DNA from 3 places in the Cellulomonas sp. P1_G12_2 genome. Region 1 is predicted to be linked to each of the others. Evidence: riboswitches for the same ligand, from Rfam matches in the RefSeq annotation. Region 1 holds a riboswitch; each other region holds the start of a gene.

Region 1 (9,297 bases):
CCGGCGAGCAGCTGGTGGCCGTGGCCAACCGGGTGCGCGGCACCGCGCTGCAGCTCGACGTGACCGCCGAGGACGCCGGTGCGCGTCTGCTGGAGCACGCGCTGCAGCGGCACGGGCGGCTCGACATCGTCGTGCACAACGCCGGCATCACGCGCGACAAGCTGCTGGCCAACATGACGCCCGAGAAGTGGGACTCAGTCCTGGCGGTGAACATCGCGTCGCAGCTGCGGATCAACGAGGCGCTGCTGACGTCTGGCGACTTCACCGACGCACCGCGCATCGTGTCGCTGGCGTCCACGTCGGGCATCGCCGGCAACCGAGGCCAGACCAACTACGCCGCGTCCAAGGGCGGGGTCATCGGTATGGTCCGGGCCACCGCGCCGCTGCTCGAGGCGTTCGGCGGTACCGCCAACGCCGTCGCCCCCGGGTTCATCGAGACCGAGATGACCGCGCGCATCCCCGCCGTCACTCGGCAGGTGGCCCGTCGGCTCAACTCGCTGCAGCAGGGCGGGCAGCCGGTGGACGTCGCCGAGACGGTCGCGTTCCTGGCCTCCCCCGCGGCCGGCGGGATCGTGGGCCGCGTGCTGCGCGTGTGCGGGCAGAACATGGTGGGCCAGTGACGAGGACCGTCGTCCTGCCGTCCGTCCCCGCCCTGGGCGGGCTCTTCGCCCGCGGCGCGGGGCTCTCGTTGCAGCGTCGCGTCCGATCCGGCCCGACGACGCTGCCCGACGTCGACTACGTCGTCCGCGGGGTGCGTGCTGACGCTTCGCACCTCACCGCGTACCAGCACCTGCTCGGCGAGTCCGCGAGCGACCAGCTGCCGGCGGGGTTCGTGCACGTGCTGGCGTTCCCCGTGGCGACCGCGCTCATGGTCCGGTCCGACTTCCCCCTGCCGCTGGTCGGACTGGTGCACGTGGCCAACCACGTCACGCAGGTGCGGCCCGTCCTGCTGGGCGAGACGTTCGACGTCCGCGCGTCGGCGGCCGACCTGCGCCCGCACCGGTCCGGCACGCAGGTGGACCTGATCACCGAGGTGTCGACCGACGGCACGGTCGCGTGGCGCGGGGTGTCCACCTACCTGGCGCGCGGGGTGTTCCTGGCAGGGTCGGTCGACGAGTCGTCGGACCCCTTCGTCCCGCCGACCCCGACAGGGCGCTGGACGCTCGCCGGCGACACCGGCCGCCGGTACGCCGCCGTGTCCGGCGACCGGAACCCGATCCACCTGACCGCGCTCACGGCGAAGGCGTTCGGGTTCCCGCGGGCCATCGCGCACGGCATGTACACCGCGTCGCGCGCACTGGCTGACGTCGGTGCCGCGCGCGGGGACGCGTTCGACTGGTCGGTCGAGTTCGTGAAGCCGGTCCTGCTGCCCGGCACGGTCACCGTCCGCATCGCCCACGACGGCGACGTGTTCGCGTTCGCCGGCTGGGACGCCCGCTCCGGCAAGCCGCACCTGACGGGCTCGGTCACCCTGCTGCGCTGACGGGCCGGGTCGTCGTCGACCCGGCCCGCCCGAGGTTGCTCAGAGGTCAGCCGGTCGCAGGACGAACGTGATCGCGTGCGCGATCTGCACGTTGCCCGCGTTCAGGTCGAGCTTGCCGCGGATCAGGAACGGGTTGAGGTCGTTGCGGTCCTGGTCGCGCAGCTGCACGATCCCCCAGCGCTTCGAGAGCACGTCGACGGTGAACGTGCCGCCCTGCGCGGTGGTGAGGACGGCGTTGTCGCTGGCCAGCGCCGTGGCCGAGTCGATCGTCGCGCCCGCGACGACGTGGTAGAGCAGCACCTGCTCGATCGCGTCGATGCCGACCGCGCCCGCGAGCGCGGTGAGCACCTGCTCCTCCGTGCCGTACCAGCGGTGGGTCAGGTCCTTGGCCAGCAGCTGGAAGGCGCGGTCCGTGGGGACGAACGCGGTCAGCGGGACCGTGCCGTCGGCCAGGACGGCGACCGGGCTGGTCGGCTTGGCGGCGAGCACCGCACCGACGGCCTGGTCGAGGATGTCGAAGTCGTACCAGTTCCGGTCGAAGGTGTCCCCGTCCGAGGTGAGCAGGGCGGCCAGGCTCGACGTGCCGGTGGGCGCCGCGGTCGCGGCGGGCGCCAGGGCGACCCCGGCTCCGGCGACCAGGCCGGCGGCGACGAGGGTGGAGAGCGTGCGACGGATCCTCATGGTGGCTCCTACGGACGACGGTCGCGGCCGACGCCGTGCGCCGCGCCGCGCGGACGCCGGAGGGCGCCCTGTGTCCTCTTCGCCCGTTCCCCCGCGCCCGGATGCACGTCGAGGCCGCCGCGGACGAGATCGTGCGTTCGGCACGAGATCGCGGGTGTGAACTGACGATCTCGTGCCGAACCCACGAGCTCGCGCCGGGGACCTCGCGAGAGGTCAGTCGTCCAGGGCCGGTCCGCACGCTGCCGCGGCGGTCGCCGCCAGGTGGTCCAGGCCGTGCACCGCGAGCAGCGGGCGGGTGTCGTCGACGACCGCCCAGCAGCCGTCGACCACCTCGTAGCGGACGGCCGGACCCGTGGCGAGGTACTCGGTCAGGGCCGTGATCAGGCGGTCGACGGACTCGCTGGTGGTGCCGACGCCGACCGACGCGCGGATGGCGCCGTTCGACGCGCCCAGGTGTGCCAGCAGCGGGTGAGCGCAGAACCGGCCGTCGCGGACGCCGATCCCGTGCTCGGCGGCGAGGTACGCGGCGACCAGGCCCGGGTCGTGGTCCGGCACCGTGAACGTGAGGACGCCGACCGGTGCCGCGGAGTCCGGCCAGATGCGCGCGATCTCCACGCCGTCGATGGCCGACAGCCCCTGGACCAGGCGCTCACGCAGCGCCTCCTCGTGCGCGGCGAGGGCACCAGCCGGAAGGGCCGCGAGCTGGTCGCAGGCCTCCGCGAGCGCGATCGCGCCGAGCACGTTGGGCGACCCGGCCTCGTGCCGCGCCGGCGCCGGCTGCCAGACCGTCCGGTCCGCCCGCACGTCGCGCACCGCACCTCCCCCTGCGAGGTATGGCGTGCCGGTGTCGAGCCAGTCGCGACGGCCGACGAGGGCCCCCGCCCCGAACGGTGCGTACGTCTTGTGCCCCGAGAACGCGACGTAGTCGGCGTCCGTCCCGGCCAGCGAGAAGCCCCGGTGCGGCACCAGCTGGGCGCCGTCCACCGCCACGCGGGCACCCTCGGCGTGGGCGAGCGCGACGACCTGGTCGATCGGCAGCGCCTCCCCCGTCACGTTCGACGCGCCGGTGATCGTGACCAGCGCGTACGGCTGGCGGGCGAGCTCGTCGCGCAGGGCGTCGAGGGTCGCGGCGACGGTCGACGCGATCGGCAGGATGGTGGTCCGATTGCCGTGCCGCTCGGAGGACTGCACCCACGGCAGCAGGTTGGCGTGGTGCTCGACGTCCAGCACCAGGACGCGGCCCCCCGACGGGACGACGCCGGCCAGCAGGTTGAGCGAGTCCGTGGTGTTGCGGGTGATGATCGCGACGTCGTCGGGACGGGCGTCGACGAACCGCGCGATGGTCTGGCGCGCGGACTCGTACAGCGCGGTGGACACCTGGGACAGGTACCCGGCGCCGCGGTGCACGGACGCGTACAGCGGCAGGACCTCGGTGACGCGGGCGGCGACGGCCTCGAGCGCCGGGGCACTGGCCGCGTAGTCGAGGTTGGCGTAGACGCGGTGCGTGCCGTCCACCAGCGGGACGGTGGTAGTGCCGCCGACCACGGGGAGCAGGGCGCTCACCTCGGTCGCACACGAGAGGCGCTCGGCGGTGACAGTCATGGTGGGTCCTCCGACACGTTCCGGGGGAACACCCGTCGAACAGGTGGGACCCCGCGCTTGCCGAGCCCCGGACGGGACGCGGCCAGGTCGTCACCCGGGGCACCCCACCGCGGAGGAGGGTTGCCGGCCAGCGAGCCGGGGCTTGACGCTGGCGCTCATGACCTGCAACGAGGGTCCCGGCACCTCCCCGTGGCTGTCAACGCGCCGCGGGCTTCGTCTCGCCCACCGGGACGCCTTGTCCACCACTTGGAAGGAGGGTCCCGCCGCGCGTAGCATCACGGCCACCATCCAGAGCGGCTGAGAGATCTGGCTCGACGACGCCGCAGCAACCCGCGGGCACCCTGTGCCCGGCCGAGGGTGCTACCGCCAGGACCGATGAGACGAGGGCCTCGATGAGCTACGCCGGTGACCTGACCCCCCAGCAGGCCTGGGACCTGCTGACGTCCGACGAGAGCGCGGTGCTCGTCGACGTCCGCACGGACGCCGAGTGGCGCTACGTGGGCATCCCCGACTCGGCCCCGATCGACGGTCGCGCCGCCCTGGTCGAGTGGGTGTCGTACCCGTCGGGACGCCCGAACCCACAGTTCCTCAAGCAGCTGGCCGACGCCGGCGTCGCGCCCGGCCGCCCGGTCGTGTTCCTGTGCCGCTCGGGGGTCCGCTCCGTCGCCGCCGCGCAGGCGGCCACCGCGGCGGGCCTCGGCCCGGCCTACAACGTGCTCGAGGGCTTCGAGGGCGACGTCGGTCCGGACGGCCACCGCGGCCACTCCGGCTGGCGCGCGGCGGGGCTCCCCTGGCGGCAGGCGTGAGCGACCGGCGCGTCCCCGGGCCCGCCGACTGGGACGACCGCCGCACCCCGCGCACCGACCTGCGCCCGGACACCCTCGCCGTCCGCGGCGGTCTGGTGCGGTCGCAGTTCAACGAGACGTCCGAGGCCCTGTTCCTCACGCAGGGCTACGTCTACTCCGCCGCCGCCGAGGCCGAGGCCGCGTTCGCCGGGGAGGCCGACCGCTTCCTGTACTCCCGCTACGGCAACCCGACGGTGTCCACCTTCGAGGAGCGCCTGCGCCTGCTCGAGGGCGCCGAGGCCGCGTTCGCCACGGCGTCGGGCATGTCGGCGGTGTTCACGTCGATCGCCGCGATCGTGCAGTCGGGGTCGCGCATCGTCTCCGCCCGGGCGCTGTTCGGCTCCACCGTGGTGATCTTCGAGGAGATCCTGGCCAAGTGGGGCGTGCGGACCGACTACGTCGACGGCCACGAGCTGGCGCAGTGGCAGGAGGCGCTCTCCACGCCGGCCGACGTCGTGTTCTTCGAGACGCCGTCCAACCCGATGCAGGACCTGGTCGACATCGCCGCGGTCAGCCGGCTCGCGCACGCCGCAGGCGCCACGGTGATCGTCGACAACGTGTTCGCCACCCCCGTCCTGTCCCGGCCGCTGGAGCTGGGCGCGGACGTCATCGTGTACTCCGCGACCAAGCACATCGACGGCCAGGGCCGCGTGCTCGGCGGCGCGATCCTGGGCACCGACGAGTACATCCACGGCCCGGTGCAGACGCTCATCCGGAACACCGGACCGTCGCTGTCGGCGTTCAACGCGTGGGTGCTGCTCAAGGGGCTGGAGACGTTGTCGCTGCGCGTCCGGCACCAGACGGCGTCGGCCCTGCAGGTGGCCACGTGGCTCGAGCAGCAGCCCGGCGTCTCGCTGGTCCGGTACCCCTACCTTCCGTCGCACCCCCAGCACGAGCTCGCCCTGGCGCAGCAGTCGGGCGGCGGGACCGTCGTGACGTTCAACCTCGCGGTGCCGGACGGGTCGACGCCCGACGTCGCCAAGAAGGTCACGTTCGGCGTGCTCGACGCGCTGCGGATCGTGGACATCTCCAACAACCTCGGCGACGCCAAGTCGATGGTCACCCACCCGGCGACGACCACGCACCGCAAGCTCGGCCCCGAGGGGCGTGCGGCAGTGGGGATCGCCGAGTCGACGATCCGGCTGTCCGTGGGCCTCGAGGACCCCGCGGACCTCATCGACGACCTCACCCTGGCGCTGGCGACCCTCGACGCCTGACCCTGCGCCACACTGACGGCATGCCCCGGTCGTCGTCGCTCGTCCGCCTGCTCGTGGGGCTTCTCGCCGGGGTCGCCGTCGGGCTCGCGATCGACTGGACCTCGGCGGTCGCGGCGGTGCTCGCGGGCTGGGCGACCACGGCGGCGGTCTTCGTGGTCTGGACGTGGGTCGCGGTCGCGCCGATGGACCCGTCGTCCACCGCGTCCCACGCGACCCGTGAGGAGCCGACCCGGTTCGGCGCGCACCTCGTGGTGGTCGCGGCAGCGGTCGTGACGCTGGTCGGGGTCGTCCTCGTGCTCGTCGACAAGGAGATCGGCCAGCTGCTTCCGACGGTCGCCGTGCTGGCCAGCGTGCTGGCGTCGTGGGCGGCCATCCACACCGTGTTCGCGCTCCGGTACGCACGGATGTACCTGACCGACGGCGCGCGCGGGATCGACTTCCACATGGACTCGCCGCCGCGGTACACCGACTTCGCGTACGTCGCCGTGACCGTGGGGATGAGCTTCGCGATCTCCGACACGGACCTCGGCTCGTCGGCCATGCGCCGGACAGCTCTGGTCCACGCGCTGCTCAGCTACCTGTTCGGCACCGTGATCATCGCCCTGCTGGTCAACCTCGTCGCGTCGATGTGACGCCTCATGTCGGTCCCCCGCGGGATGCTCGGACCATGACCGACACCGACTACGACGCGATCGCCGACGACCTGGTCGCCCGCGGCGCCACCCGCGCGCAGATGATGGGCCGCCCGATCCTCAAGGTCGGATCGACCATGTTCGCCGCGCACATCGGCGACGACCGGCTCGCCGTGAAGCTCGGGCGGGACAGCGCGGAGCACGCGGACGCCCTGGCGCTGCCCGGCGCGACCGTGTGGTCCCCCGGCGACAGCGGGCGGCTGTTCTACGACTGGGTGGCGCTGCCGGCGTCCGCGGAGGACGACTGGATGCGGTTCGCCGAGATCGCGCGGGTGCGCGCTCAGACGTCCTTGGCCATCCAGAGCGACAGGAAGTCGCCGTCGTACGGGAAGAAGGGGACGACCGGGCGGTAGCCCGCGGACAGGTAGAGCGTGACCGCCTCGGGCTGGCGGATGCCGGTCTGGAGCACCACGCTGGTCAGCCCGAAGGCGCGGGCGTCGTCCTCGATCGCCGTGAGCAGGGCGCGGGCGGCGCCGGCCCCGCGGGCGTCGTCGTCGACCCAGACCTTCTTGAGCTCCCCCGAGCCCGCCGGGTAGCCGTCCCGCGCCGCCCGCAGCGTGGCGCAGCCGACGGGGCGACCGTCCAGCCAGGCGATCACCGTGGACAGCGCGCCGACGCCCTGCTGCGGGTCGTCGACCTCGAAGCCGCCCGGCACGCTCGCGGGGATCTCCGGGTAGCGGATCTCGATGTCGTGCCACATCGCGAGCCGCAGCGCGGTGGCGACGGGGTCCGTCCAGTCGGCATGCGTCAGCGTGACCGTGGGGCGCTCGCCGGTGCGCGGCTCCCGGGGCGGCGTCGGCCCGAGGTCCTTGGCGAAGCAGCGCGACTCGGCCTCCGTCGCGTACTCGCCGAAGTTCGGGATCGACCGGTAGCCCTCGCTCAGGTACAGCCCGATCGCCGACGCCTGGAGCACCCCGGTCTCCAGGACGAGCCGGTGGAAGCCGCGGTCCCGCGCGACGGCCTCGAGCTCGCGCAGCACCGACCGCGAGAGCCCGCGGCCGCGGTGCTCCGGGACGACGAACATGCGCTTCAGCTCGCCGACGCCGTCACCGCGCGCACTGATCGCGCCGCACGCGACCGCCTCGCCGTCCACCCGGACCAGGAGCATCGCGACGATGCTCTCGCCGGTCATCTCGTGGCCGATGTCCTCCTCGCCGTAGAGGGCGAGCAGCTCGGCCTGCTGGGCGGTGCGCAGCCGGAGCGCGTCGGGGTCGTCCCAGTCGACGAGCGCGATGCTGGTGGTCAACGCTCAGCCGACGAGGGCGGTGAGGACCGACGTGAAGAACCGCAGCCCGTCCGTGCCCGTGCGGGGGCCCTTCGCGCCGTCGGGTCCGAAGCCCGGCTCGACCGCGTGCTCGGGGTGCGGCATGAGGCCGACGACGTTGCCCGCCGCGTTCGAGATGCCCGCGATGCCACGACGCGAGCCGTTCGGGTTCCAGCCCTGGTAGCGGAACACCACGCGACCCTCGCCCTCGAGCTCGTCGAGGGTGTGCTCGTCGGCGACGTACTGGCCGTCCTGGTTCTTCAGCGGGATCGTGATGTGCTCGCCCGCGGTGTAGTCGCGGGTCCAGGCGGTGTCCACGTTGTCGACCGACAGGACCTGCTCGCGGCACACGAAGTGCAGGTGGTCGTTCTTGATCATCGAGCCGGGCAGCAGGTGGGCCTCGGTGAGCACCTGGAACCCGTTGCAGATGCCCAGCACCGGCAGGCCCTTGTTCGCCGCGTCGACGATCTCGCCCATGACCGGCGCGAACCGGCTGATGGCGCCGGCGCGCAGGTAGTCGCCGTAGGAGAAGCCGCCGGGCAGGACGACCGCGTCGACCCCGTGCAGGTCGGCGTCCCCGTGCCAGAGGCTCACGGCCTCGGCACCGGCGAGGCGGACCGCGCGGGCGGCGTCGCGGTCGTCGAGCGTGCCGGGGAAGGTGACGACGCCGATCCGGGTCATGCCTGCGTGTCCTCGTAGACCGCGACGACGTCCTCGATCACCGGGTTGGACAGCACGTGCTCACCGGCCTCGCGGGCGGCCGCGAGGATCTCCTCGGTCACCGGCCCGTCGACCTCGAGCTCGAACCGCTTGCCCTGACGCACAGACGCGAACTGACCGAACCCGAGCCGCGGCAGGGCGCCGGCGACGGCCTTGCCCTGCGGGTCGAGGATCTCGGGCTTCGGCATGACATCGACGACGACTCGTCCCACGAAAGGGCTCCAGGTGTTCGCGCGGCGGTGGGGGGTCGCGGCGATTCTAGCGAGTGCGCGCGGGCGTCCTGCGCGAGTGCTCAGTCCGTGGCCAGGAGGGCGGGGACCAGGCCCTCGCGGTAGGTGTCGACGGGCGGGGACTGGCCGGTCACGGCGATGTGGACGACGTCGGCCAGCGCGAGATCGTCGGGGCCGTGGACGGTCGACCACCACGCCACGACCGCGCTGGGAAGCACCGCCAAGGCTGCCACCGCGATCGGGGTCGCGAGGCTGGTCACCGCCACGCAGAGAGCGATGGCGCCCGCGCCGAGCAGGACGGTGAGCGCGAGCTGGCGACGGACCGGGTCGACGAGCCTGCGCGCGGGCTGCGGTGGCCGCTGCGGGAGGCGGCGCTGGAGGTTCCACGCGAGCAGGACGGCCAGCGGGAGCCCGACGAGCACCGCGACGGCGAGCGCGGGGCTCGGGACCGTCACCAGCCCGACCACCGCCGTCGCGAGCGCAAGGAGCGTGACCAGCCCGACCATGGGTCGCGCCCGCAGCCGGTCGTGCATGACCCAGCCGAAGAGGAGCGACTGGTCGGT
Region 2 (9,297 bases), on a different contig from region 1:
ATCGGGATGCAGGAGGCGACGGAGGTCGCTGCGACGGGGAAGGGCCGGACGCAGGGAAGGCCGGACCGTCGCGCCCGCAACGAGTACCTCGGCGCCCGTGGGGCGCGGTTCGCGATCTTCCCCGGATCGGGCCTGGCCCGGAAGCCCCCCGCCTGGGTCATGGCCGCCGAGCTCGTCGAGACCTCCCGCCTCTGGGGCCGCGACGTCGCGCGCATCCAGCCCGAGTGGGCCGAGGAAGTGGGCGCCCACCTGGTCAGACGCACGTACTCCGAGCCGGCGTGGTCCACCCGGCAGGGAGCGGCGACGGTCTTCGAGAAGGTGCTGCTGTACGGCGTCCCGATCGTCAACCAGCGGCGGGTGCTCTTCTCCAAGGTCGACCCCGAGCACGCACGTGAGCTCTTCATCCGGCACGCGCTGGTCCAGGGCGAGTGGACCACCCACCACGCGTTCTTCCACGAGAACCGCCGCCTGCTCGCCGAGGCGGAGGGCCTGGAGGCGCGCGCCCGCCGACGGGACCTGGTGGTCGACGACGACACCCTCTTCGCGTTCTACGACGAGCGCGTCCCGGACGACGTGGTCTCCAGCCGGCACTTCGACCAGTGGTGGAAGTCGGCCCGGCGTGACGACCCCGACCTGCTGACCTTCACGCGCGAGCTGCTGGTCGGCGAGGCCGGCGCGATCGACGAGTCGGCGTTCCCGTCGCGCTGGCCGCAGGGCGATCTGCGCCTGCCGCTCACGTACCAGTTCGAGCCTGGTACAGAAGCAGACGGCGTGACTGTACACATCCCGCTGTCGACGCTCGCCCGGCTGATGCCCGAGGGGTTCGGCTGGATGGTCCCGGGCCTGCGCGAGGACCTGATCACCGCCACGATCCGCTCGCTGCCCAAGCCGGTCCGCGTCCAGCTGGTCCCCGCGCCCGACGTCGCCCGCGGCGTGGACGCCTGGATCACCGAGCACACTGCCGACTGGGAGGACACCGTCCGCGCGGGCGACGCCGCTCCCTCGTTCCGGGACGTCTTCCGCCGGGCGGTCCGCGAGCTGCGTGACGTCGACGTCCCCGAGGACGCGTTCGACGACGACCGCCTGCCGGCGCACCTGCGGATGACGTTCCGCGTGGTGGGCGACCGTGGGGGAGTGGTGGACGAGGGCAAGGACCTGCAGGTCCTGCAGCGCCGGCTCGCGGACCGCACGCAGAAGGCGGTGGACGACGCCGTCCGCACCGCCGTGCGCGCGGCGATGGAGGAGGCCCGCAAGGCAGCACCCCCGGAGGCGCCCGCCGCGAGCCCCGCGCCCGCGATCGACATCGAGCGCACCGGCCTCACCACCTGGCCCGCGGACCTGCCGGAGCTCCCGGAGGTCGTCGAGGTCGGAAAGGTCCGCGCGTTCCCGACGCTCGTCGAGGAGGGGCAGTCGGTCGCCGTCCGCGCACTGGCCGACGAGTCGCAGCGTGCCGTGGCGTCCCGCCGCGGGCTGCGCCGGCTGCTGGCGCTCGACGTCGGCCTGGCGCCTGCCCGGATCACCACACGCTGGACCGGCACGCAGGCCCTCACGCTCGCCGCGAGCCCGTACCCGAGCACGGACGCCCTGGTCAGGGACGTGCAGCTCGCCGCGATCGAGCACCTGATCACGGAGCCGGTCCGCACAGCCGACGCCTACGCCCGGCTCCGCACGACCACCCGGGACCGCCTCGAGGACACGGTGTTCGCCGTCGTCACCGACCTGGTCGCCGTGCTGACGGCGTGGCGCGAGCTGGATGCCGAGATCCGCGCCCGGTCGAGCCTCGCCCTGCTGGCCACCGCCCAGGACATCCGCGCCCAGGCGGCGCGGCTGGTGCACGACGGGTTCGTCAGCGAGGTCGGCGTCGCCCGGCTCCCACACCTGACCCGCTACCTGCGGGCGGCCCGCCACCGGCTGGTGAAGGCCGCGGACAACCCGCAGCGCGACGCCGACCTGACGTGGCAGGCGCAGGACGTCGAGGCGCTCTACCGCCAGCTCGTCGCGAAGCACCCGCACGACGCCGGCCTGACGGAGATCCGCTGGATGCTCGAGGAGCTCCGCGTCAGCCTGTTCGCCCAGCAGCTGGGCACCCCGGTCCCTGTGTCGACCACCCGCATCAAGAAGGCGCTCGCCGCCTACTGACCGCGTCGGAACAGCACGGCCGCCGCCAGCCGCGCGACCACGAAGATCCCGACGCACCACACCACCGCCGCGAGCGCCGAGCCCCCCGCGCCGGTGCCGAGCAGCAGCGCGCGCAGCGTGTCGGTGATCGGGGTGATCGGGTTGTAGGTCGCGATCGTCTCCAGCACCGACGGCATCGACTCCGGCGGCACGAACGCGCTGGACACGTACGGCAGGAACAGGATCGCGAAGGTGAACCCGCTGGCCGCCTCCGGCCCGGACGCGACGACCCCGATGGCGACGGCCACCCACGTGAGCGCCAGGACGAACAGCCCGATGAGGCCGATCGCGGCCAGCCACTCCAGCGGGGACGCGTCCACGTCGAACCCGATGAGGAACGCGATGCCGATCACGAGCGCCGTCGAGACGGCGTTGCGCGCCATGCTGGCGACGACGTGCCCCGTGAGCACGCCGGTGGAGCGGATGGGCAGGGACCGGAACCTGTCGATGATGCCGCCGGTCATGTCGCTGGCGACGTCCACGGCCGTGGTCGACGAGCCGTAGCCCGCCGTGAGCAGGACGATCCCGGGGACCACCCAGTTCACGTAGTCGCCGCCGGTCTGGATGGCGCCGCCGAACACGTAGACGAACAACAGCAGCAGGATCACGGGGAGCATCACCGCCATGAGGACGGTGTCGAGCTGGCGCAGCGACCGGCGGATGCACCGGCCGATCAGCGCGGCCGTGTCGTGCGCGGTCCAGCCGAGGGCCGGAGGTGCAGGGGCGAGCGTGGTCATCAGAACTCCCGGGCAGCGACGAGGGCGGGTGACTCGGAGGCGACCGGGCGGCCGGTCAGGGTGAGGAAGACGTCGTCGAGCGTGGGGGAGCGGACCTCCCAGTGCTCGACGTCGATCCCCCGGCGCTCGACGTCGGCCAGGATCCGCCGCACGTCCGGCACCGAACCGTCGGTCAGCAGACGTTCCTCGGTGCCGTCCTTGAGGCGCAGCTCGACGTGCGCAGAGCCGACCGCCCGCTTGAGCTCCCTCGCGGTGCCGTCCGCGATCACCCGGCCGTGGTCGATGACGGCCACGCGGTCGGCCAGCTGGTCTGCTTCCTCGAGGTACTGCGTGGTGAGCAGGACGGTGGTGCCCGACGCGACCACGGAGCGGATGACGTCCCACAGGTCGTTCCGGCTGCGCGGGTCGAGGCCCGTGGTCGGCTCGTCGAGGAACACCACCTGCGGCCGGGAAAGGAGGCCCACGGCCAGGTCGAGGCGCCGCCGCATCCCGCCGGAGTACGTCTTGACCACGCGCCTGCCCGCCTCGGTGAGGTCGAACAGCTCGAGCAGCTCGGCGCTGCGGGTGCGCACCTCGGCGCGCCCCAGGTGGGCGAGCCTCGCCATGAGGTGCAGGTTCTCGGTGCCCGTCAGCAGGTCGTCGACCGCCGCGAACTGCCCGGTGAGGCTGATGGCCGCGCGCACCTGAGCCGGCTGACGCACCACGTCCTTGCCCGCGACGTACGCGGTGCCGCCGTCGGGCCGCAGGAGCGTGGACAGGATGCGGACCGTCGTGGTCTTGCCGGCGCCGTTGGGGCCGAGCAGGGCGAGCACCTCCCCCTTGCCGACGTCGAGGTCGACGCCGTCGAGCACGGTCAGGTCGCCGTAGGACTTGCGCAGCCCCCGGGCGACGACGACAGGAGCAGTCATCGCGATCTCGCTTTCTGTGTATGTCGTAAACTGTGTGTGTACTTCATACACACTTGTAGGATCACGGGTCAAGGAGGTGCCGTGGACGACGACGAGGCACGAGAGGCCGAGGAGGCCCGCCGCGAGGCCGAGCTGCTGCGACGCGACCGCGAGAAGGCCGAGCGCGCGGAGGCCAAGGAGGCCGAGCGCGCCAGGAGCGACCTCGAGAAGGCCGACCGCGACGCCCGCAAGCAGGTCGAGCGCCGCGAGCGCGACCGCCTGAAGGCCCTGCAGGACGCGGCCAAGGAGGAGGAGCGCCGACGCAAGGAGCAGGAGCGAGCCGCTCAGCAGGCGGTCAAGGAGGCGGCCCGCCAGCTCCGGGAGGCGGAGAAGGCGCAGCGTGCCGCGGCCCTGGCCCAGCAGCAGGCTGCGCGCGAGGCGGAGAAGGCGCGCCGGCACGCCGTGCGCGTGGCCGGCTCCGAGGGCGCGCCGATCGACCTCCCGCCCGGGATCGCCGTCCTGTGGCGCACACCGGCCCCCGGCCGGCCCGGGCCGCGGCCGGGTCTGACGCTCGAGCAGATCGCCGACGCCGGCATCGCGCTGGCCGACAGCGAGGGGATCGAGTCCGTGTCCATGGCCCGGCTCGCCGAGTCGCTCGGGTTCACCACGATGTCCCTGTACCGGTACGTCTCGTCCAAGGACGAGGTGCTCAGCCTCATGTCGGACCGGGCGTCGGGCCGGCCGCCCGTCCTCGGGCCCGAGGTGGGTGGCTGGCGGGAGCGGCTCGAGCTCGTCCTCGCCGTCCAGCAGCCGATCCTGCGCGCGCACCCGTGGCTGGCGCGGGCGTCCGCGGTCCTGCACGCGGTCGGGCCCGGGCGGCTCGCCTGGATGGAGGCGATGCTCTCGGCGCTCGACGGCACCCCGCTGTCGGAGGACCAGAAGGTGGGGGCGATCGGCCTGCTCGCCTCGCACACCCTGGACCAGCTGCGGATCGGCGAGGAGCTGAGCGGCGCCGGGCGCACCGCCGCGGTCGGCACCACCGCCGGGGGAGCCCTGCCGCCGGACCTGGGAGAGCTCATCACGATGCTCGCCTCCGCGGACGAGCACCCCACGCTGCTGCGGGCGGCAACCGCGGGCGCCTTCTCCTTCCCGGAGGACGCGCCCGAGGACGACGAGCTGGACTTCGGCACCGTACTCATCCTCGACGGGATCGAGCGGCTCATCACCCTGGCCTCCTGAGCCGCCCACAGCCCCGTCGCCTGCACAAGCGGCGGTCACGATGTCGGCGCGGCCGGGCAGACTCGACGCATGACCTCGCCCGACGCCCCGCGCACCGGCCGCTGCTTCGGCGACGGCACCCCCCTGTACGAGCAGTACCACGACGAGGAGTGGGGCAAGCCCGTCCACGACGAGCACGCCCTCTACGAGCGGCTCGCCCTGGAAGGCTTCCAGTCGGGCCTCGCCTGGATCACGATCCTGCGCAAGAGGCCCGCGTTCCGCACGGCGTTCGCGGACTTCGACCCGGAGGTGGTCGCGGAGTTCGGTGACGACGACGTGGCCCGCCTGATGGCCGACGCCGGCATCGTGCGCAACCGCGCCAAGATCGAGGCGACGATCGCCAACGGCCGTGCCCTGCGCGAGCTGCACGCGGCGGGTCGCACTCTCGACCAGGTCCTGTGGTCGCACGCCCCCGACCGGACGGGTTACCAGCGCCCCTCGGGCTGGGCGGGCGTGCCCGCGCAGACGCCGGAGAGCCGCGCGCTGGCCAAGGAGCTGAAGTCGCTCGGGTTCCGGTTCGTCGGCCCGGTCACCGCCTACGCGGCGATGCAGGCGTGCGGTGTCGTCGACGACCACCTGGCCACGTGCCCGGCGGCGTGGGGCTCTGCCGGCACCGGAGAGCTTGCCGGGTGAGATTTGCTTCTGGCGGGTGATCGTGCGGCTGCCCTCTCGGCACCACGCACCCTGCGGACTACAGTGCCAGCCATGACGGAGATGCCCGACCCTGACGTTCGGCGTGATGCCGCGCGCGAGGCGGCCGAGGCGCTCACGGACAACGTCGTCCCCGATGCAGAGATCCTCGAGGCCGTCCAGGTCGGGCTGCTGTCCGTCCCGGCCGGCTCGCCGAACTCGTGGTTCGACGTCCCGTCGCAGCGCAGCCGCATGCGCTCCTCGAACCTGGCCCCGCGCCGCCCGCACTAGACGGGCGCCGAAGCAGACATGCTCCGCGGACGGCGCCGTCTCACGGGTCGATCACTGTTGCCCAGCATGTGATCTGCGGACTACCATCGCGGCTACCATCCAGAGCGGCCGAGAGACCTGGCTCGACGACGCCGCAGCAACCCCCCTCCTCGCGAGGGTGTGGGTGCTTCCGCCAGGGGCGATGGAGTGAGTCATGCCCCCACAGGACACCTGTCCCCGCACCACCCCGGTGCCGACGACCCCGCCGGCCGCGCCGTGAGCGCAGCCGTGGCTGAGCCCCGCACCCCCGGGCTGCACACCGCGCCCGCCCGCCGGGCGCAGAACGCGAACGACCGCCCGACGATCTCGTTCGAGCTCTTCCCGCCCCGGAACCCCGACGCGGCTCCCCGCCTGTGGGCCACCATCCGCGAGCTCGAGTCGGTGCACCCCGACTTCGTCTCGGTCACCTACGGCGCCTCGGGCAAGACGCGACTCACCACGCGCGCGCTGGTCCGCCGGCTGCTGCAGGAGACGTCGCTCAACCCGATCGCCCACCTGACCTGCGTCGGGACCTCGCGCGAGGAGATCACGACGATCGTCGGGGAGTTCCTCGACGAGGGCCTGCGGTCGTTCCTCGCCCTGCGGGGCGACCCGCCCACGGACCAGAGCGACTGGCAGGCCCACCCGGACGGCCTGCAGACCGCGGGCGAGCTGGTCGAGCTCCTGCGCGAGATCGAGGCGCAGCGGTGCCTGGACAGCCCGTCGCAGGCGGTGCGGGCTCGGGTGCGACCCCTGTCCGTCGCGGTCGCGGCGTTCCCGCGCGGCAACCACGCCACGGGCGGCACCCGCGCGCAGGACGTCGCCTCGCTGCTGGCCAAGCAGGAGGCCGGCGCCGACTTCGCGATCACGCAGGTGTTCTTCGACGCGGACGACTATCTCGGTATCGTCGCGGAGGCCCGTGAGGCCGGCGTGACCATCCCGATCATCCCGGGCATCATCCCGACCACGGACCCGGCCCGGCTGCTGCGCGTGCAGGAGCTGACCGGCGTCCCGGTGCCGAAGGACCTGATCGACCTGCTCGGATCCGCCGACGACGAGCTCGACCGTCATCGCCGGGGCATCCGGGCCAGCGTCGACCTGGTCAACGGCGTCCTGGACGGCGGCGCACCCGGCGTCCACCTCTACACGTTCAACCAGCACCACGCCGCACTTGACCTGCTCGAGGGTGCACACCTCGACGGCGGAGCTCGGACAGCTCCCGACCTGGCCAGCTGGCCGCAGGACACGGCACCCGCCCGACCCCCGAGGGACTGAACCACATGACCGAGAACCGCCCGATCTTCCCCGCCAGCTCCGTGCTCGGCTACCCCCGCATCGGCCCGCGCCGCGAGCTGAAGAAGGCCCTCGAAGCGTTCTGGGCAGGTCGCACGTCGGCCGACGAGGTCGAGGCCACCGCCGCCGACCTGCGTCGCCGCACCCGCACGCGGCTGGCCGAGCTCGGCCTGGCCACCGACGTGCCGGCGATCCCGAGCGCGTTCTCGTTCTACGACCAGGTGCTCGACGCCACCGCCGTGATCGGCGCTGTCCCGGCCCGCTTCGCGGACGTCGTGGGCGCCGACGGGTCGCTCGACCTGGCCGGGTACTCGACCGTGGCCCGCGGCCGCGGCGACGACCTGCCGCTCGAGATGACCAAGTGGTTCGACACCAACTACCACTACCTGGTCCCGGAGATCGGCCCGGAGACGACCTTCCGCTACGCGAGCACCCGCCCGGTGCGCGAGTTCACCGAGGCCCTCGCGGACGGCGTCCTCACGCGTCCGGTCATCGTCGGCCCCGTCACGTACCTGGCGCTGGCCAAGGCCACGGAGGACGCCCCCGAGGGCTTCGCCCCGATCGACCGCCTGGCGGACCTGCTGCCGGTCTACGCCGAGCTGCTCAAGGACCTCGCCGCCGCGGGTGCCACCTGGGTGCAGCTGGAGGAGCCCGCCCTGGTCTCCGACTCCGTCGCCGTCCCGGCCGAGCAGCTGCTCGCGTCCGTGATCGAGGCGTACCGCGCGCTGGCCACCGAGCTGACCCCCCCGGAGCGCCCGGCCATCCTGGTCGCGGCCCCCTACGGCGACCTCGCCGCGGCGTTCCCGGTGCTCGCCGCGACGGACGTCGAGGCCATCGGCATCGACCTGATCCGCGGTCACGCGCCTGCCGAGTCGGTCCCGGGCCTGGAGACCAAGACGCTGGTCGCCGGCGTGATCGACGGCCACAACATCTGGCGCGCGGACCTGGACGCCAAGCTGGCCGTCCTCGAGCAGCTCGAGGGCCTCGGCGCGGCCGCGGTCACCGTCGGCACCTCGACGTCCCTGTTCCACGTGCCGCACACGCTCACGGACGAGCCGAACCTCGACGAGACCCTGAAGACCTGGCTCGCGTTCGCCGACGAGAAGGTCGTCGAGGTCGTCACCCTGGCCGAGGGTCTGACCGAGGGCCGCGAGGCCATCCACGAGCAGCTGCTCACCGCCACGGACGCGGTGAACTCCCGCCGGACCGCACCCGGCGTCGTCAACCCGGAGGTCCGCGACCGCGTGGCCGCCCTCGGCGAGAATGCGTTCAGCCGCGGCTCGTTCGACGAGCGCAAGGTCGCGCAGGCCGCCCGGCTCAACCTGCCCCCGCTGCCGACGACGTCCATCGGCTCCTTCCCGCAGACCACCGAGATCCGCACCGCGCGCGCTGCGTTCGGCAAGGGCGAGCTGACGGAGGCGCAGTACGACGAGGAGATGAAGGCGGAGATCCGCCGGGTCGTCGAGCTGCAGGAGAAGATCGGCTTCGACGTGCTGGTGCACGGCGAGCCCGAGCGCAACGACATGGTCCAGTACTTCGCGGAGAACCTCGACGGGTTCGCCGTGACGCAGAACGGCTGGGTCCAGTCCTACGGCTCGCGCTGCACGCGTCCGTCGATCCTGTGGGGCGACGTCTCGCGGCCGAAGCCGATCACGGTCGAGTGGTCGTCGTACACGCAGTCGCTCACGGAGAAGCCGGTCAAGGGCATGCTCACCGGCCCGGTGACCATCCTGGCCTGGTCGTTCGTCCGCGACGACCAGCCCCTCGGCGACACCGCCAACCAGGTGGGCCTTGCCCTGCGCGACGAGATCGCCGACCTCGAGGCCGCCGGCATCGCCGTCATCCAGGTGGACGAGCCCGCGCTGCGCGAGCTGCTGCCGCTGCGGGTCGAGGACCACGCCGCGTACCTCGACTGGTCGGTGCGCTCGTTCCGCCTCGCCACGGCCGGGGTCCGCCCCGACACGCAGATCCACACGCACCTGTGC
Region 3 (9,297 bases), on a different contig from region 1:
ATCCAGAACGTCGGCATGGACACCCCCAGCGGCGGCAGCGCCAGCAGCGCGCCCCGCAGCCGGGTCGACCGGGTCCACGACGACGTCGCCGCGATCGTTCCGCCGAGAAGCAGGGCGATCCCCAGGGCCACGCTGGTGAGCGCGAGCGTCTGCGGGAACGCGTCCGCGAGCAGCTGCGAGACCGGAGCGCCCGAGGTCACCGAGACCCCCAGGTCGCCCGTCACGGCCCGCCCGAGCAGCACGACGTACTGCTCGAGCGGCGGCCGGTCGAACCCGTAGCGGGCGCTCAGCTCGGCCACCTGCGCCGGGTCCACGGTGCCGCCGGGGTTGGCCGCGTCGAGCATGATGCTCACCGGGTCGCTCGGCAGCAGGTAGAGCACCGCGAACGAGACCGTGAACGCCGCCCAGAGCACGAGCACCGCCGCACCGAGCCGCCGCAGGACGTAGGCCGTCACTGGTCGGCGCCGATCCAGGTGTCGTGGAAGAGCAGTCGGGACGAGGCGTCGAACGTGAGGTCGTGCACGTCGGACGCGACACCGATGGACTGCGCGAGCTCGAACAGCGGGATCGCGAGGCCCTCGTCGAGGATCGTCTCCTGCGCGGTGCCGAGGTCGGCGGCGCGCGTGGCGGGGTCGGCCTGGGCCAGCTGCGCATCGAGCAGGGGGTCGAGCACCGTGTCCGCGGGCCGCTTGTTGATGTTGCGGAACTTCGAGGAGAACTGGGTGCGCAGGATGTCGCCGTCGGCGCGCGTGACGTTGTAGTAGTACGTGTCGTAGTCACCGGCGGTCAGCGCCGCCTGCTGCTCCGCCGGGGTCTGCTGCCGCACCTGGAGGTCGACGCCCACCGCCTTGAGCTGCTGCTGCGTGAGCTCGAGCACGGCCTGGCTGCCCGTGAACAGCGGCGCGAACACCACGTCGAACGAGAGCTTCTCGCCGCCCTTCTCGCGGATGCCGTCCGCACCGAGCCTCCACCCGGCGTCCTCGAGCGCGTCGGCCGCGCCGTCCTGGTCGAACGCCAGCTCGTCGGACAGGTCCACGTATCCGGGTGTCGTGCTGGCCAGCACGCTGGTCGCGGGCTTGAACGCGTCGCTCAGCACCGTGTCCACGAGCTCCTGGCGGTTGATCGCCACCTGGACGGCGGCGCGCACGGCGGGGTCGGCGAGCGGGCCGGCGCTCACGTTCGGCTGGAGCACGAACGCCACCCCGGGGTTGGTGCGCGTCAGCACCGAGCCACCGGAGCCCTCGACCTGCGGCACGTCCTGCGGCAGCACGTCGCCGACGGCGTCGAACTGGTCGGAGGCCAGCCCGCCGGACCGGACGCCCGACTCGGGGACGATCGTGAAGTCGATCTGGTCGAGGTACGCCTCGCCGGGGTTCTCGGAGACCTCGGACGGCCACGCGTACCCGTCCCGCCGGACGATCGTCGCGCCCTGGTCCTGGGTGTACTCCTCCAGCGTGAACGGGCCGGAGCCCACCACCGCGCCCTGGAGCCGCGCTGCCGGGTCGGCTGCCGCCGTGGCGTCGGACAGGATCGCCAGCGACACCGTGGACGTGGCCTGCAGGAACTGGGCGTTGGGCCCGGAGAACACCACGGTGACCGTGTGCTCGTCGTCGACGGTGGTCTCCTGGTAGCCCGCGAGGTAGGAGCCGGCGAGCGGCGCGGACGCCGCGAGGGGGCCGACGAGGGCGTCGAAGTTGGCCTTCACGGTGGTCGCGGTCAGGGGCGTCCCGTCCGAGAACGTGACGTCGTCGCGCAGGTGGAACGTGACGTGGGTGAGGTCGTCGCTGACGTCCCAGCTCTCCGCCAGCCACGGCACGATCTCGCCGGTCTGCGGGTCCTGGTCGGTCAGCGAGTCGGCCAGCTGACGGGCGATGTAGATGCTCACGTTCGAGCCGACCTGCTGCGGGTCGACGCCGCTCGGTGAGGCGCCGAGGGCGAACCGCAGGGTGCCGCCCGGGGTCGCGGCCTCGGTGCTGGCAGAGGTGGACGGGTCCGACGCCGCGGGCGTGCCCGAGCCGCAGGCGGTCAGGAACAGCGCGGGGACGACGAGGGTGGCCAGGGCGGCCGAACGGGCACGGGTCGAGCGGAGCATGGCGGGGTCCTTCGTTCGGGGTGGAGAGGTGGGGTCAGCCGACGAGGGCGCGGTCGGCGGTGGAGCGGGTGGCGCGGGGCGCCGGGCGGGAGAGGCCGAGGTGGTCGCGCAGGGTGGTGCCCGCGTAGTCGGTGCGGAACGAGCCGCGCTCCTGGAGCAGCGGCACCACCTGGTCGAGCACGTCGTCCAGGCCGCCGGGGGTCAGGTGCGGCACGAGGATGAAGCCGTCCGACGCGTCCTCCTGCACGTACCGGTCGATCGCGTCCGCGACCTCGGTGGCCGTGCCGACGAACCCGCCGCGCGACGTCACCTCGATGACGAGCTGCCGGATCGACCAGCCGTTCGCGTCGGCCAGCTCCCGCCACGCGGCCGCGATGCTCCGCGGGTCCTTGACGTGCCGGACGCGACCGCGGGTGATGTCGAGGTTCTCGATGTCCGGCTCGATCCGCGGCAGAGGCCCCTCGGGGTCGTGGTCGGTGAGGTCGCGTCCCCACACCTGCTCGAGGAACGCGATGGCCGTCGGCCCCGGCACCTGCTGCAGCCGGATCTCGTGGGACCGCTCGGCGGCGTCCTGCGCGCTGTCGCCGAGCACGACGGTCGTCGCCGGCAGGATCAGCAGCTCCACCGGCCGCCGACCGTGCGCAGCGAGGCGACCCTTGACGTCGGTGAAGAACGCCTGACCGGACTCGAACGTGGAGTGCGCGGAGAACACGACGTCCGCGGTGGCCGCCGCGAAGTCACGGCCGTCCGAGGAGTCGCCGGCCTGGAACAGCACGGGGTGCCCCTGCGTGCCGCGCGGGGTGGTGAACTCGCCGCGCACCTGGAAGTGCCGGCCCTCGTGGCGCACCTCGTGGACCGAGCCGGGCCGGACGAACTGCCCGGAGCCGGCGTGGGCGATCACCGCGTCGTCGTCCCACGAGTCCCACAGCGCCCGTGCGACCGCGACCAGCTCGGCCGCACGCTCGTACCGCTCGTCGTACGGGAGAAACCCGCCGCGCCGGAAGTTCTCGCCGGTGAAGGCGTCGCTGCTGGTCACGAGGTTCCACGCGGCACGCCCGCCGCTGAGGATGTCCAGGGTCGCGAACTGGCGGGCCAGCTCCCACGGCTCGTTGAAGGTCGTGTTGATCGTCCCGGCGAGCCCGATGCGGTCGGTGACCGCGGCGAGCGCCGCCAGCACGGGCAGGGTGTCGGGCCGACCCACCACGTCCAGGTCGTGGATCTGGCCCTTGTGCTCGCGCAGCCGCAGTCCCTCGGCGAGGAAGAAGAAGTCGAGCTTCGCCTCCTCGGCGCGCCGGGCCAGGTGCTCGAACGACGCGAAGTCGATCTGGCTGCCGGACCGTGGGTCGCTCCACACGGTGGTGTTGTTGACCCCGGGGAAGTGGACGCCGAGGTGGACCTGCTTGCGGGCGCCCATCAGGCGATCGCCGCGTAGCGGTTGACCGGGCGGGCAAGGCCCAGCTGGTCACGCAGCGTCGGACCCGCGTAGCTGTCGCGGAACGCGCGGGCCTCGCGCAGGAGCGGCACGACGCCGTCGACGAGGACGTCGAGGTCGGTGTGCAGCGAGGCCGGCCGGACGACGAACCCGTCGGCGGCACCGACGGCGGACCAGTCGAGGAACGTGTCGGCGAGGTCCCGGGCCGTCCCGACGTGCGTGAGGGAGTCGGTGTCCCACTCGACTCCTTCGAGCTCGGTGAGCAGGTCGAGCCGGGCGCGAGCGCTCGCGCGGTCCGGGCCGAGGACCACGAAGGCGTCGACGAGCACGCGCAGGTCGCCCGGCTCGCGGCCCGCCGCCGCCGCCGCGGCCCGCAGCCGGAGCCGCAGGTCGAGGGCCTGGTCGCGGTCCGTCGCGCTGACCCGGACCACGTCGGCGTGCCGCGCGGCCAGGCCGAACGAGGCGTCCGAGCCGACGCGCACCACGATCGGCGGCTGCCCCTGTGGCGGACGCGGCGTGATCGACGGCCCCTTGACGGCGAAGTGCACGCCGTCGTGCTCGACGTAGTGCAGCTTGGCGCGGTCGACGAACCGGTGCGTGCCCTGGTCGCGGATCTCCGCGTCGTCCTCCCAGCTGTCCCAGAGCGCGGTGACCACCTCGACGGCCTCCTCGGCCTCCGCGACGGCCCCCGCCTCGGTGAGCGCCGGGCCTCGGCCCACGTGCGCCGCATCCTGCTCGTCGTCGGTCCAGCTGACCTGCCACGCCGCCCGGCCGCCGCTGACGTGGTCGATCGTCGCGATCGCCTTGGACACGTGGAACGGCTCGGTGTGCGTCGTCGCGACGGTCGGGACCAGTCCGATCCCCCGCGACCGCGGGGCGAGCCGGGCGGCGACCAGCGCCGCGTCGAGCCGACCGCGCAGCGTGGTGGAGCGCGACGGCTGCAGCGAGAACGAGTCGTCGAGCACGACCAGGTCGAGGGTGCCGCGCTGGGCGACCTCGACGAGGTGCTGGAGCCGCTCGGCGTCGAACAGCCGCTGCGCCTGCGAGCCGTGCGTCCGCCAGGCGGCGGGGTGCGCGCCGGCGTCGCTGAGGTCGACGCCGAGGTGCAGCTGTCGGGGAGTGGTCGGGAAGGCCATGGCGAGGGTTCCGTTCTGAGGCGTCAGGGCGCGCCCGGCGCAGCCGTGTGCGGCGCAGGGGTGCGGGCGTACGTGGAGGGCGAGCGCGGACACCACGGCTCAGCCGTGGGCCAGGCGCTCAGGTGCCGGTCGGAGCCGGTCGGTCGGGGGGTGTCGTCAGCGACAACAGGCGCCGGGACAGCACGGGCGCAGGATCCAGAGAGCCGTCGTCGGCCGTCCGTCCGAGCTCATCGTGCGTCCCTTCGTGCCCGCCTGGCGGGCGCTGCGTCGTTGTCGGGCACGAGCAGGACGCTCGCGCAGGACCAGGTCGTCACCCGGGGCACCCCACACGCAGGAGGGTTGCCACCCAGCAAGCCGGGGCTTGTCGCTGGAATTCATGACCTAACAGGTCGGAAAAGTAGGCATAGGTTCCGGACGTGTCAATGGTCCGCGCCGAAAGTCCAGATGGTGGGACGGATCCGTCCGGTGCGACGATGGCGTCCCGACCACCCAGCAAGGGAGCACGCTCGCGCATGGGCCCGACGACCACCGGCGTGACCGTCGCCGCCGACGACCCGACCCGCCCCGACGTCCTCGAGCTGCTCGGGGAGCACCTCGCGGACATGTACGCGACCTCGCCGGCCGAGTCGGTGCACGCGCTCGACCCGTTGGCGCTCGCCGCCCCCGGCATGACGTTCTGGACCGCCCGCGCCGCCGACGGCGCCCTGCTCGGCTGCGCCGCGCTCAAGCAGCTCGGCCCGACGGACGCCGAGCTCAAGTCCATGCGGACCACCGCCGCAGCACGCGGCCGAGGGGTCGGGGCGACCGTGCTCGCGCACGTCCTGGGCGCGGCGGCGGCGCGCGGCATCCGGACCGTGCACCTGGAGACCGGGACGCAGGACTACTTCGCACCCGCACGCCGGCTCTACGAACGCGCCGGGTTCGTCGAGTGCCCGCCGTTCGCGGACTACCTGCCCGACCCGCACAGTGCCTTCTACCGGCTCGCGCTCGACGGGCGCCGCTGAAACATCTCGTATTCCGACCTGCCGTGTCCACAATAAGAGACGGTCCTGTTGCCCGAGCGGCAAGGCGGTCATCCTCGTCCCATGCAGACCCGCCGCGCCGCCTCGACGTGCTGTCACGTCGTCGTCATGGCTTCCGCGCGCCCCTGCTGTCCGCGGAACGTCTGAACGCGGCCCCCGTCCTCGGCCGAGCGTTCGACGCCCGGCCCCCGTCGATCTGCGACGGCCCACGGCGTGACGCGCGTGCCACCACTCCCGTCCCCCGCGGAGGAAACGCCCTCATGGCGTCCACCCAGCTCTCCGTCGCCCGGTCCTCGCGCACCGAGCCCGCGCAGCGATGTCGTCGATGACGACCGCCCGCCCGCCCTTCGCGACCCCCAAGGACCTGACATGACCGCCCGTCCCGCACGCCGCACCGCCTCCGCCCTCCGTGTCCTGCTCGCCGCCGGCCTCGTCGCCACGCTCGCGGCCTGCTCCTCCTCCGCTGCGCAGGACGCGAGCGCCGACACCGGCACGGACCCGTCCACCTCGACCGCCGAGGCACCGGAGCTGCGCCTCGGCTACTTCGCCAACCTCACTCACGCGGTTGCCCTCGTGGGGGTCGACGACGGCACCTACCAGGGGGCGCTCGGCGACACGAAGCTCACCACCTCGATCTTCAACGCCGGCCCGGCCGCCGTCGAGGCACTCTTCGGAGGGGCCATCGACGCCACGTTCATCGGCCCGAACCCCGCGATCAACGCGTTCGCGAAGTCGAACGGCGAGGCGATCCGGATCGTCTCGGGCGCGACGTCGGGCGGTGCGCAGCTGGTCGTCCGCGACGGCATCGACTCCCCCGACGACCTCGTCGGCACCACGCTCGCCACGCCGCAGCTGGGCAACACCCAGGACGTCGCGCTGCGCGCCTGGCTCGCCGAGGAGGGTCTCGAGACCTCGCTGACCGGCGGTGCGAGCGACGTGACGATCGCGCCGCAGGAGAACTCGCAGACGCTCGACCTGTTCAAGGCCGGACAGCTCGACGGCGCGTGGCTGCCCGAGCCGTGGGCGTCCCGGCTGGTCGTCGACGCCGGCGCGCACGTCCTGCTGGACGAGAAGGACCTGTGGCCCGACGGCGACTTCGTCACCACGCACCTGATCGTCGCCACCGAGTACCTCTCGAAGTACCCCGGCACCGTGAAGAAGCTCATCGAGGCCGAGTACGCGACGTCCGAGTGGATCGCCGCCAACCCCGACGAGGCCAAGACCCTGTCGAACACGGTGATCGAGAAGCTGAGCGGAAAGCCGTTGTCCGCCGACGTGCTGGACCGAGCCTGGGCGAACCTGCGGATCACGCTCGACCCGATCGCCTCGAGCCTGCAGACCTCCGCCGACCACGCGGTGGCCGCAGGGACGTCCGACGAGACGGACCTGACCGGGATCTACGACCTGACCCTGCTCAACGAGGTGCTCGCCGAGAACGACCAGGAGCCGGTCTCCGACGGCGGCCTCGGGGCGTCGGGCAAGTGACGGCCACCGTGACGGCGGTCGGCGGCCAGGGCACCACTGCCCCGGCCGCCGTCGCGGCGCGCCTGACGGGGGTCACGCAGCACTTCGGCGAGGCGTCGCGGCCGCCGGTGCTCGACCGCATCGACCTCACCGTCGCGCCCGGCGAGTTCGTCTGCCTGCTCGGCGCGTCCGGCTGCGGCAAGTCGACCCTGCTCTCGTTGGTGGCAGGTCTGGACAAGCCCGTCTCCGGCACCGTCGAGGTGCCTGGCGGCCGACCGGCGCTGATGTTCCAGGAGCCGGCCCTCTACCCGTGGCTGACCGCCGCCGGGAACGTCGAGCTGGCCCTGCGCCTGCGCGGCATCCCCCGTGCGGAGCGCCGCATGGAGGCCCAGCGGCTCCTCTCTCTCGTCCGGCTCGACGGCGCCGGCCCCAAGCGGGTGCACGAGCTGTCCGGCGGCATGCGGCAGCGCGTCGCCCTGGCCCGTGCGCTCGCCCAGGAGGGCGACCTGCTGCTCATGGACGAGCCGTTCGCCGCGCTCGACGCCATCACGCGCGACGTGCTGCACGAGGAGCTCACGCGCATCTGGAGAGAGACTGGGCGTGCGGTCATCTTCGTCACGCACAACGTCCGGGAGGCGGTCCGGCTCGGGCAGCGGGTCGTCCTGCTCTCGTCGCGGCCCGGACGCGTCGCCCGCGAGTGGTCGGTGGACATCCCCCAGCCGCGCCGCATCGAAGACCCCGACGTGTCCCGGCTCAGCGCCGAGATCACCGAGGACCTGCGACAGGAGATCGCCCGCCATGGCCACTGAGACGACGGCACCCCCGACCCGCAGGACCACGGACGACGACCTCGCCGCGGGGCTCGACGCCCTCGAGACCCCGATCGAGACGGCCCACGACTCTGCGTGGGCTGCCGCGTGGCGGGCCGTCTGGCCGGTGCTGGCCGCGCTCGGCGCGATCCTCGTCGTGTGGCAGGTGGCCTACCAGCTAGAGCTCAAGCCCCCGTACGCGCTGCCCAGCCCCGCGGACACCTGGCAGACGCTCCTCGGCACGATCCAGGACGGCTCCGCGTGGCGTGCGGTCAGCCTGAGCGTCCAGCGCGCCGCGGTCGGCTTCGCGATGTCGGTCGTCGTCGGCGTGGCGATCGGGGTGTCGCTGGCCGCCTCCCCGCTGCTGCGGCGCGCGTTCGGCCCGATCATCACCGGCCTGCAGTCGCTGCCGTCGGTGGCCTGGGTGCCGGCGGCGATCATCTGGTTCCAGCTCACCGACGCGACCATGTACGCGGTCATCCTGCTCGGCGCCGTGCCGTCCATCGTCAACGGGCTGCTCGCCGGCACCGACCAGGTGCCGCCGCTGTACCTGCGCGTCGGGCAGGTGCTCGGCGCCACCGGCTGGACGCGGATCCGCTTCGTGCTCCTGCCGGCCGCGCTGCCCGGGTTCCTCGGCGGGCTGAAGCAGGGCTGGGCCTTCGCGTGGCGCTCGCTCATGGCCGCCGAGCTCATCGTGCAGACCGGCCTCGGCACCGGACTCGGTCAGATCCTCGACCTCGGCCGGGTGACCAGCGACATGTCCCTGGTCATCGCGTCGATCGGGCTCATCTTCCTGGTGGGCATCGTCATCGAGCTCGTGGTCTTCGCTCCCCTCGAGCGGCACGTGCTGCACTCCCGCGGTCTCACGGGCCAGGCGTCGTCGCGCTAGCTAGCCGTCGGCGCGGCTCGGGAAGCACATGTCGCACCAGTGGTAGCCGGCAGGTCGGGCGCCCACCGGCCACCGGTTGCGCGCCGCGATCTTCGACACCCACGCGCACGGGTGGTCCAGCGAGTGTGTCTCGCGGGTGCGCCGGTTGGCGAGCAGCCGCTCGCTGTCCGACGAGACCGTCACCCCGCACTCCGGGTGGTTGCCGAGCCGGTGGAAGCCGCCGAGGAAACCTCCCGCGAAGAACTCCTGCTCCGGCGTGAGGTCCAGGTCGGGGGGCACCAGGGACGACGGCACGTCGACGGCGAGGTTCGTCGCGAGCTCCGGCGGCAGGTACCGGGCGAAGAACATGGTCAGCAGGTCCGCGGTCGCCGCGGCGATCTCCGAGCACGAGCCGCTCCCCGGACGGCACGGGATGTCGATCTGTCTGCTCAGGTAGTCCCAGTGCTCACCCTC

What was found. A riboswitch is a leader RNA that binds a small molecule or an ion and turns the genes downstream of it on or off. The one in region 1 is predicted to bind S-adenosylmethionine.
Region 2: another riboswitch for S-adenosylmethionine. It lies ahead of AC1DXT_RS01745 (methylenetetrahydrofolate reductase); the one in region 1 lies ahead of AC1DXT_RS09275 (rhodanese-like domain-containing protein).
Region 3: another riboswitch for S-adenosylmethionine. It lies ahead of AC1DXT_RS15915 (LLM class flavin-dependent oxidoreductase); the one in region 1 lies ahead of AC1DXT_RS09275 (rhodanese-like domain-containing protein).

The regions. Positions count from the first base shown of each region.
Region 1 covers NZ_JBFUBX010000002.1:272,437-281,733, reverse strand. Annotated here, with positions in the region: gene AC1DXT_RS09295 (3-oxoacyl-ACP reductase) at 1-620, shown strand, start outside; gene AC1DXT_RS09290 (MaoC/PaaZ C-terminal domain-containing protein) at 617-1,483, shown strand; gene AC1DXT_RS09285 (fasciclin domain-containing protein) at 1,523-2,164, opposite strand; gene AC1DXT_RS09280 (aminotransferase class V-fold PLP-dependent enzyme) at 2,378-3,766, opposite strand; SAM riboswitch class IV at 3,815-3,929, opposite strand; SAM riboswitch class I at 4,048-4,163, shown strand; gene AC1DXT_RS09275 (rhodanese-like domain-containing protein) at 4,159-4,572, shown strand; gene AC1DXT_RS09270 (O-succinylhomoserine sulfhydrylase) at 4,632-5,828, shown strand; gene AC1DXT_RS09265 (DUF1345 domain-containing protein) at 5,849-6,460, shown strand; gene AC1DXT_RS09260 (hypothetical protein) at 6,496-6,873, shown strand; gene AC1DXT_RS09255 (GNAT family N-acetyltransferase) at 6,801-7,766, opposite strand; gene purQ (phosphoribosylformylglycinamidine synthase subunit PurQ) at 7,770-8,465, opposite strand; gene purS (phosphoribosylformylglycinamidine synthase subunit PurS) at 8,462-8,716, opposite strand; gene AC1DXT_RS09240 (hypothetical protein) at 8,797-9,297, opposite strand, start outside.
Region 2 covers NZ_JBFUBX010000001.1:346,783-356,079, reverse strand. Annotated here, with positions in the region: gene hrpA (ATP-dependent RNA helicase HrpA) at 1-2,139, shown strand, start outside; gene AC1DXT_RS01770 (ABC transporter permease) at 2,133-2,915, opposite strand; gene AC1DXT_RS01765 (ATP-binding cassette domain-containing protein) at 2,915-3,823, opposite strand; gene AC1DXT_RS01760 (TetR/AcrR family transcriptional regulator) at 3,905-5,041, shown strand; gene AC1DXT_RS01755 (DNA-3-methyladenine glycosylase I) at 5,111-5,713, shown strand; gene AC1DXT_RS01750 (hypothetical protein) at 5,786-6,001, shown strand; SAM riboswitch class I at 6,094-6,189, shown strand; gene AC1DXT_RS01745 (methylenetetrahydrofolate reductase) at 6,269-7,294, shown strand; gene metE (5-methyltetrahydropteroyltriglutamate--homocysteine S-methyltransferase) at 7,300-9,297, shown strand, end outside.
Region 3 covers NZ_JBFUBX010000004.1:415,069-424,365, forward strand. Annotated here, with positions in the region: gene AC1DXT_RS15900 (ABC transporter permease) at 1-455, opposite strand, end outside; gene AC1DXT_RS15905 (ABC transporter substrate-binding protein) at 452-2,092, opposite strand; gene AC1DXT_RS15910 (NtaA/DmoA family FMN-dependent monooxygenase) at 2,127-3,506, opposite strand; gene AC1DXT_RS15915 (LLM class flavin-dependent oxidoreductase) at 3,506-4,660, opposite strand; SAM riboswitch class IV at 4,922-5,042, opposite strand; gene AC1DXT_RS15920 (GNAT family N-acetyltransferase) at 5,173-5,664, shown strand; gene AC1DXT_RS15925 (ABC transporter substrate-binding protein) at 6,052-7,167, shown strand; gene AC1DXT_RS15930 (ABC transporter ATP-binding protein) at 7,230-7,955, shown strand; gene AC1DXT_RS15935 (ABC transporter permease) at 7,945-8,844, shown strand; gene AC1DXT_RS15940 (alpha/beta hydrolase) at 8,845-9,297, opposite strand, start outside.